Regions from separate parts of the Zymobacter palmae genome, predicted to be linked through region 1. Evidence: predicted binding sites of a transcription regulator. Region 1 holds the regulator's gene; the other holds the start of a gene.

Region 1 (4,607 bases):
ACCTGGCTGGCCTTGTCCTTAGACAGATCTGCACGTTCGGCGATGGCTGCTGCAAGTTCCGGTTTACGCATGTTGAACTCCTGAAAAACAGAAAAAAGTATGGCACACGTGCCCATCCCTGGACGGAAACACGCAACGAGTGCGCTAATGTTCCCCGTCATGCCTGGACACACTGACATGACACCTCCACGGGGAAATGCCCTGCCTATAATGCCGCGATAGTGCATGTCATCATGCCTTCAACTACACATGATGAGCCGGTTGTCGCCATGCGACTCTGTCATGGCAATGCCAGCGTCATCGTAGCAACATCATATGAGGCGGTGCCAGTCGCGCCGGTCCGCTATACATATATTTGTCACGTCGTGTCACACACTCACATGTGTCATGGCAATGATAGACATCATTCGGGTACTCTCCATGCAAGGATAAGGCCTCTTTACTGTTTTCTGCTCTGGGATCCATCCATGTTGCACGCCATACACCACTTCCTTCGCTACCGCGCCTGCGATTTCATTCGGCTGATGCGCCTAGATCGACCTATTGGTACCTGGCTGCTGATGTGGCCGACACTCTCAGCGCTGTGGCTGGCCCGCCAGGGCATTCCCTCTCGACGCGTGCTGGTGATCTTCCTGCTGGGGGTCTATCTGATGCGCGCAGCGGGCTGCGTGATCAACGACTATGCCGATCGGCACATCGACGGCCATGTCGCACGCACCCGATCACGCCCCCTGGCCGTCGGGGCAATCGCTCCCAAAGAAGCACTGGCACTGTTCGGTATCCTGTTAGGCGCTTCCTTTATTCTTGTCTGTTTCACCAATGCATTCACGGTGCTGCTGTCGTTCGGTGGTGCCGCCCTAGCCGCCATCTATCCGTTCATGAAACGCTACACCCACCTTCCTCAGGTCGTGCTAGGAGCGGCATTCGGCTGGAGCATCCCAATGGCGTTCGGCGCCGTGCAGGGCACCGTGCCGCTGGACGCTTGGTGGCTGTTTCTAGCCAATGTGGTATGGTCGGTGATCTATGACACCCAGTACGCCATGGTCGATCGCGACGATGATCAGCAGCTTGGCGTTAAGTCCACTGCCATTCTGTTCGGCAACGCCGACCTCGCCATCATCATGCTGCTGCAACTGTTGATGCTGGTGCTGCTATCCGGTCTGGGACTCAGCATGGCACTGGGGGGATTCTATTGGCTGGGGGTAATGGGTGTTGCCGCTACCTTCCTGTACCAGCAGTGGTTGACGCGCTTCCGCGATCGCGACGCCTGTTTCAAGGCATTTCTCAACAATCACTGGACAGGAGTGTGTCTGTTCGGCGGTATCGCGCTGTCGCTCTGGCCCTGATTCATCAGCCCACCACTGGTTTCATGAGGAGCCACTATGGCGCAGACCATCCTGATCATCGATGACGAAGCGGCCATCCGCGACATGCTGGCAACCGCCCTTGAAATGGCGGGATTCGAGGTGCTGGAAGCCGAGAATGCGCAGCAAGGCCACGAGATGGTGCTTGATCATCGTCCCGATCTGATTCTGCTGGACTGGATGATGCCCGATATCAGCGGCATCAAACTGGCGCGCCGCCTGAAGCGCGACGAGACGACCCATGAAATTCCCATCATTCTGCTGACGGCAAAAGGTGAGGAAGACAACAAGGTGCAGGGGCTTGAAGCCGGCGCTGATGACTATGTCACCAAGCCGTTCTCGCCGCGCGAGCTAATTGCCCGCATGCGCGCGGTTATGCGCCGCGCCGCGCCAAGCGGCCAAGGCACCGTCGAAGTGAACGGCCTGGTACTCGACCCCACCAGTCAGCGCGTCACCATCGACGGGCGCCCACTTGAGCTGGGCCCTACCGAATATCGCTTACTGTCGTTCTTCATGACCCATCAGGAACGCGTTTACAGTCGCGCACAGCTGCTGGATCGCGTGTGGGGTGCAAGCGTGTTTGTAGAAGAGCGCACGATCGACGTTCATATCCGACGCCTGCGCAAAGCGATGGGAGAAGGCTACGATGGCCTGATCCAAACTGTCCGTGGCTCAGGCTACCGCTTCTCGGCCCAGCGCTGAACGCGAGCGAGAACCGCTACACTCATTCCATTCGGTGCCCACTCAGGACACCGCTTTTGCTGACTGCTTCGTCTGACAGGGATAACGCCGCATGTTCTGGCTGCGTGAACTGATGGTTATGCTACCGCTGGTGCTCGTGCCAACGGGAATACTGGGATTCTCACAGCATCAATGGCTGTGGGGGCTGTGTATTGGCCTCATGGCGGCACTGCTGCGACAGCTGCGGCAACTCTGGCAGGTCTACCGCTGGTTTCGTACACCAGAGCAGCCTGTACCGTGGGCTAACGGCGGCTGGGGGGCCATGCTGTCGCGCCTGCACCGTTACCGTCAAGCACAGCATCGCCGCCAGAAACGCCTGAACGATGCTGTCCTCCGTATGGGACAGACCGCCGAGGCCATGACCGATGCGATTGTTGCTATCGACAGCCACGGGCAACTCGATAGCTGGAACCATGCCGCACAACGCATCCTTGGCCTGAACACACAGGAACACCGAGGTCAGGTCATCACGAACGTACTGCACGACGAACAGTTCGTACGCTACTACGAAGATCAGCACTACGATGAACCGCTTGTCCGTCCGTCCCCGGTTGATACGTCATACATGCTACAGTACCGCATCACTCCGTTTGGCAACGACGAGCGACTGCTGATTGTCAGTGACGTCACGCGTCTGCATCGTCTGGAACAAATGCGCCGCGATTTCGTCGCTAACGTCTCCCATGAGCTACGCACACCACTGACCGTGCTGCGTGGCTATCTGGAAACGTTCGAACAGGCCGCTAACGATATATTGCCGCCGCGATTGGCTCGCGGCATCGGCCAGATGCAACAGCAGGCCGAGCGCATGCAGCACCTGACCGATGACCTGCTGATGCTATCGCGCTTGGAAAACGATACCCGCACCACGCCTCACGCCATCATGGATATTGCAGCCCTGATCGACAACGTGCGCCGTGACGGTATCGCACTATCGGAGTCCTACGGCCATACGTTGACTATGAAGGTCGAACCGGGCTACAGCCTCTACGGCGACCCTCTCGAAATTCGTAGCGCCATCACCAATCTTGTATCGAATGCCGTGCGCTATTCCGGCCAACAGCGCACTATCGAGCTGACGTGGACATTGGAACGTGACGCACATGGCAGCGTTCAAGGCGGCATTCTCGAAGTGGCAGATGATGGCGATGGTATCGACCAACGCCACCTTCCACGCCTAACCGAACGTTTCTATCGTGTCGACAAGGGGCGTTCCAGTGCCACTGGGGGAACGGGGCTTGGGCTTGCGATCGTCAAGCACGTCATGCTGCGCCACAAAGGCTATTTGACCATTAAGAGTGCTCCCGGAGAAGGTGCCCGCTTCAGCCTACATTTCCCTGAAGACCGCCTGATTCCTAACGGCCTGTAACCCTCTCTTTTGCTCTCACAAAAAAGGCGCATCATGATGATGCGCCTTTTTTATTCCCTTGTTTAAAGATCTATTCAGCGATAGCGATCACTTACTTACGTCTGACGGCACGCACAGGAACAGGCTTAGGTGCGAAGCGGCTGCCTAGCAATTGTTGGGCAACGGCAGGCCCTTGATACTTGTCGAGCAGCGCAAACAGAATGGCCGTTGTTTCCGCATCGGCAACGCCACTGTAATCGGCGGGTCGGAAGTGCATCTGGAACGCAGCCACGACCTGCCGTGTCTTCTCATCCATTACCCCGCTGGATACCAAACTGTAGCCATAGCGTGAAAACGCGTTCTGCAGATCACCAATCGCCGGCAGGCCCAGACTATCAAAGCGCTGCCGATAGGCAGCGATCGTAGCGCTATCAGGCCACGCCCCCACCCCCGCATCGGCCAGCTCTTTCCATGGGAAGAAGGGACCCGGATCCAGCTTGCGGCCCGGCGAGATATCCGAGTGCCCTACGACATCGGTCGGCGTGATGCCATAGCGGTTAACGATATCCTTCGCGAGCACCACAACCTGATTAATCTGAGAAGATGAAAACGGATGCCACACCATCCCTGTTTCAGTCCGCGTGAAACCGGGATTGACGATCTCGATACCGATGGAGGTGTCGTTAAGGTTGTCGCGTCCTTTCCACGAACTGACGCCCGCATGCCATGCCCGCAGATCCTCATCGGCCAGCTGCATGATGACAGGCTGGCTATTGTAGATGCCGGTTTGTTCGGGAATCAGATAGTGCACGCCAACGTGTTCGCCGGTCAGCTCACGGATGGCAGCGGGATCGTCTCCCCCCGTGTAGTGGATCACCAGCGTTCGCACACGTGCGTTGGCCGCGGAAGAGCGCAGGCTGTGATCGACGCGATAGCCACTGCGTCGTTCTAGCTTCTGTGCTTCTGCGGGGCTGTAATAGCGAGGAGGAAAGGCATCCTGCAACACGGGAGGGCTGATCGGCTGATGATCGACCACTTTGAGTGAGGGAGAACGCGTGGTGGGTTTGGCAGGCTCGCCAGCACACCCCACCACTGCCGTCATAACCATTCCCAGTAATACTGATGGCAGCGCCAGACGGCGAAGCGAACGCGAT
Region 2 (4,607 bases), 430 kb from region 1:
AGCATGAGACATGGGGGTATCACAGCAACATTTAAAGCAAACTACTAATGTTTTTAATAATTATAATGAGAGCCATATATTGAACGAAATACTCGTCAAACAATTACATATTTTATTTAAAATACCAGAAAACAAAAGCCAAACAACACATCATATAAATCATCAAAAACATTAACCTAGCATAGCTTATAGAACATTCTGGCAATAGTATTGAGTATATTCGTACAGACGAAAACATAGCTCACCTCAATACAAAAAACCCGCTCACAAGGAGCGGGTTCTTCTTACATCACATACTTATGAATCACGGTGCCCAGTAAAGCGCTACCGGTGTATCCATGAACGAACGAATCGGATATTCACGAATATCGTCACCGCCAAACGCTTTGGTGAACATTTCACGTTTAGCAGCACCACTCAGGTGAATAAAGTGACGGCGTGCGTTCTTCAGCTGTTTACGGCTGAAAGTGATGCGGGACTTCGTTTTCATGCTCGGTGCCGTAACGGCCAACAGCGGGGCGTCAGTCGTCAGACCTTCTTCCAGCTGCGGGCTGTCCGGGAACAGCGATGCCGTATGACCGTCGTCACCCATACCCAAGATGACAACGCTTGCCGGCCAGCTCAGTTTCTGGGAAACGGCTGTCAGCTCGGCGACACCTTCTGCAGCAGTGGCGTGCTGAGTCGTCAACGGAACGAAGTTCGCTTTCGCGGCTTTGTTCTGCAGGAAGTGACGTTTCAGCAAACCCGTGTTGCTGTCGGAGTCGGTTTCCGGCACCCAACGTTCGTCCGCGAGGGTGACGTCAACGCGTTCCCACGGCAGGTCAACCTGAGACAGTGCTTCGAAGAACGGCACCGGAGTAGAGCCACCGGATACGATCAGCAGAGCGCGCTCTTGCTGAGCCAGATCCGTACGCAGGGCGTCAGCAACTGCTTCTGCCAGCGCCTGACCAATGCGGACCTTGGGGGTCTGTTGCATGTCGATCATGGCTTAGAAGAACTCCTTCCAGGCGTTACCGTCGCGAGTCACCATTTCGTTAGCAGATTTGGGCCCCCAAGAACCAGCGGCATAAGCTTCAGGTTTCAGACCCTGTTCTGCAAAGCCGTCTTGGAGCGTGTCGATCCACGTCCATGAAGCTTCGACTTCGTCACGACGTACGAACAGGTACTGGCGACCACGCATGACTTCAAGGATCAGGCGTTCGTAAGCATCCGGGATACGGGCTTGCGGGAACGCTGTTTTGAAGTCGAGCTTCATTTCGCCGGTCACGAGGTTTTCACCTGCGTTCAGACCACCGTCTTTTGCTTGGACTTCAAGCGTCAGACCTTCATCAGGCTGCAGACGGATAACCAGTTTGTTGCCCGCTGCCGCGCCCGGGAAAATGTTGTGTTCCTGCTGGCGGAAGTGGATGACGATCTGGGTTTCTTTGCGCGGCATGCGTTTACCTGAACGCAGGTAGAACGGCACGCCTTTCCAACGCCAGTTGTCGATTTCGGCTTTGATGGCAACGAAGGTTTCAGTGCTGGATGCAGTGTTAGCACCTTCTTCTTCGAGGTAGCCAGGAACAGCCTGACCGTCGATCTGACCAGCAGCGTACTGACCGCGAATCACGTTGGTGCGCAGTGCGTCGCCAGTGATCGGGCGCAGTGCTTTCAGCACTTTGACCTTCTCGGCGCGAATGCTGTCAGCGTCAAGGCTTGCCGGCGGTTCCATAGCCGTCATGCAGAGTACCTGCATCACGTGGTTCTGCAGCATGTCGCGCAGCTGACCCGCGCCATCGAAGTAACCCCAGCGACCTTCGATGCCGACGGTTTCCGCTACAGTGATCTCAACGTAGGAGATGTTGTCGCGGTTCCACTGGTTGCCAAAGATCGGGTTAGCAAAGCGCAGCGCCAGAAGGTTCTGGACGGTGTCTTTACCGAGGTAGTGGTCGATGCGGTAGATGCCAGTCTCATCGAAGACGCTGCCGATAGAATCGTTCAGCTCGATGGACGTTTTCAGGTCGTAACCGATTGGTTTTTCTACGACGATGCGGCTGGTGTCATCAAGGCAACCTGCCGTCTGGAGGTGCTGGCTGATGGTGCCGAACAGGCTGGCCGGAACGGACATGTACACGACGAGCGGTACAGTGCGACCTTTACGCCATTCAACGATCTGCGCATAAGACTCGACGTTCATGAAGTCGAGGCGGATGCTATCGATACGTGCCAGGAAGCGCTTGATGACGCTTTCTTCACGTTCGTCAGCCTTGACGCGTTTTTCCAGCGCCGCGGCGACCGTGTTACGGAATTCTTCGGCGCTCATTTCATGACGAGCGAGACCCGCAATGCGCGTCCCTTCGTTCAGAAGACCCTCGCGATCGAGGTGATAGAGCGCAGGAAACAGCTTGCGCAAGGCAAGGTCACCCAACGCACCGAACAGTGCAATATCAACTGCAGGCGTCTGTTCAACAGCCATGAGGCGCTTCTCCCCAGTTCAAATCCAAAATGAAACGGCAACATTAGCCAGCATATCCAATGCATGCACTGTCGCTGCCTGTCCACAGTGCTTGGACGTAAATCTACCACGGATGACATCATTTCCCCAGTCATACCATAGGGTCAGCGGGCAGAAGCACAGCAGGCTTCAGGCCGTATTAACGATGTCATTCTGGATTACGGCAAGAACGTATCCGTTTATGATGACACTATTATGACCGTGTCGCACGGTCGACGTCTTCTGACCGCGACCATCCGACGCTACTTGACAGCTTGTCGCACCCAGATGGGCGTAACGCTGCCCTCTTTCAAGTAAGCAATGCAGTCGTCGGCTGTCACATTACAGGAACAATGCCCATGATGGCCCTTGATCTCATCAATACGCTTCGTGAGCGTCTCGATTCGCTCAACCGCTCGGAACGCAAGGTGGCGGAGGTGATTCTGGCCGATCCCTCTGCCGCCATAAGCAAGAGCATCGCCGCCTTGGCTCAGGCCGCCAGCGTCAGCGAACCTACCGTCAATCGCTTCTGCCGCAGCTTCGATACCAAAGGCTTTCCCGACTTCAAACTCAAGCTGGCGCAGAGTCTGGCAGGCGGCACGCCCTATGTCAGCCACAGCGTCAGCAGCGGGGACGATGCGCGCGCCTATTCACAGAAGATTCTGGGCGCAACGCTCAACGCACTAAACACGTTCAGCCGCGAACTGAATCCAGCCCTGATCGAACGGGCGGTCGATCACCTTTCGCAAGCCCGCCAGCTCACCTTTATCGGGCTGGGCGCTTCGGCACCGGTCATTCAGGATGCCCAGCACAAGTTCTTTCGCTTCAACCTACCGGTCATGGCCTACGAGGACATGCTGATGCAGCGCATGGCGGCGGCCGCTGCACATACCGGTGACGTCTTCGTGGCCATTTCGCATACGGGGCGTACCCGCGAACTAAACGAAGTGGCTCAGCTGGCCCGTGACAATGGCGCCGTCGTGATCGCCATCACCCAGCCAGGGTCACCGTTGGATGCCACCAGTAGCCTCTGTCTCGGCGTACCTTCGCCAGAAGATACTGAACTGTACATGCCAATGACGTCTCGGATCGTTCATCTGGCCGTCATCGACATTCTGGCCACGGGCGTCACGCTAAGGCGCGGCGAGGATTTTCTCCCCCATCTCAAGCGGATAAAGGACAGCCTGCGCTCGACCAAGTACCCGCGCGAGACGACTGACGAAGACGAAGGTACACTGGACGAATCATAAGCGGGAGACGATTGGCTTTTCTTCCATATCGGCCAAGGCAAGCGTCTTCTTTGCATGGCGTCAGCACTTCTTTACGGAACTCCCCGCTTTCTGCGGTGATTTCCCTTTTATCGGGCCTTCAAGATGAGCAAGCAGTCCCTGTGCTTTCTGATACCGGTGTACGACCATGCCGATACGGTCGCCGATGTCTGTGAACAGCTACGACAGTACGAGTGCCCCATTCTTCTGGTAGATGACGGCAGTCACCGAGAATGCGCAGAAGAGCTGAACCGTCTGGGGGCTCAGAATGCCACCCACCTCGTGCGCCTCGTACGCAACAGCGGCAAGGGAACCGCGCTGCGCGTGGGCATGGCAGAAGCTCAGCGTCTGGGCTATACCCATGTGCTGACCATAGACCCCGATGGGCAGCAGGAAATCGACGATCTTGACGGTGTGCTCGAGATCTCTTCACTGCACCCCGATTCGCTGGTGATCGGCAGCACACGTGTAATGGGTCACGTTCCTCCCATTCGTCGCAGTGCCATCATCCTAATCAACATCGGAACCTGCCTCTGCTGCTTGTCCGGTGCAGGCCGCTTCAGCGTCTGTGCCGTGCGGGTCTACCCACTGCATCAGATCAACCACCTGCTGTCGCGCTTCCGCTGCGGCAACCGGGTCGAGTTCGATATCGAACTGCTAGTGCGCTGGATCTGGCACGGTGGCGATTACCGTCACGCGCCCATTCGCACTTACTACCCTCGCGGCAATGTCTCTCACTACCGACTGCTGCGCGACACCCTGCGCATGGCCAAGACACTGCTGCGCCTCACGTCAGGCATGTTGATTCGCATTCCATGGCTGCTTCAACGTGCCCAACGCATGCGTCGCATCGAACGAATGGAACG

The links. Region 1 encodes PhoB, which activates phosphate uptake and scavenging genes when phosphate is short. Its sites were predicted from a motif close to TGTCATANNNNTGTCANA; they were not measured.
Region 2: a site for PhoB is predicted at 2,678-2,695, ahead of hexR (transcriptional regulator HexR). Genes of this name have one in related genera too.

Annotation. Positions count from the first base shown of each region.
Region 1 covers NZ_AP018933.1:78,746-83,352, reverse strand. The annotation lists gene ZBT109_RS00390 (HU family DNA-binding protein) at 1-71, opposite strand, end outside; gene ubiA (4-hydroxybenzoate octaprenyltransferase) at 468-1,346, shown strand; gene phoB (phosphate regulon transcriptional regulator PhoB) at 1,383-2,066, shown strand; gene phoR (phosphate regulon sensor histidine kinase PhoR) at 2,158-3,474, shown strand; gene ZBT109_RS00370 (N-acetylmuramoyl-L-alanine amidase) at 3,566-4,607, opposite strand, start outside.
Region 2 covers NZ_AP018933.1:2,675,393-2,679,999, forward strand. The annotation lists gene pgl (6-phosphogluconolactonase) at 305-985, opposite strand; gene zwf (glucose-6-phosphate dehydrogenase) at 989-2,455, opposite strand; gene hexR (transcriptional regulator HexR) at 2,836-3,723, shown strand; gene ZBT109_RS13935 (glycosyltransferase family 2 protein) at 3,847-4,607, shown strand, end outside.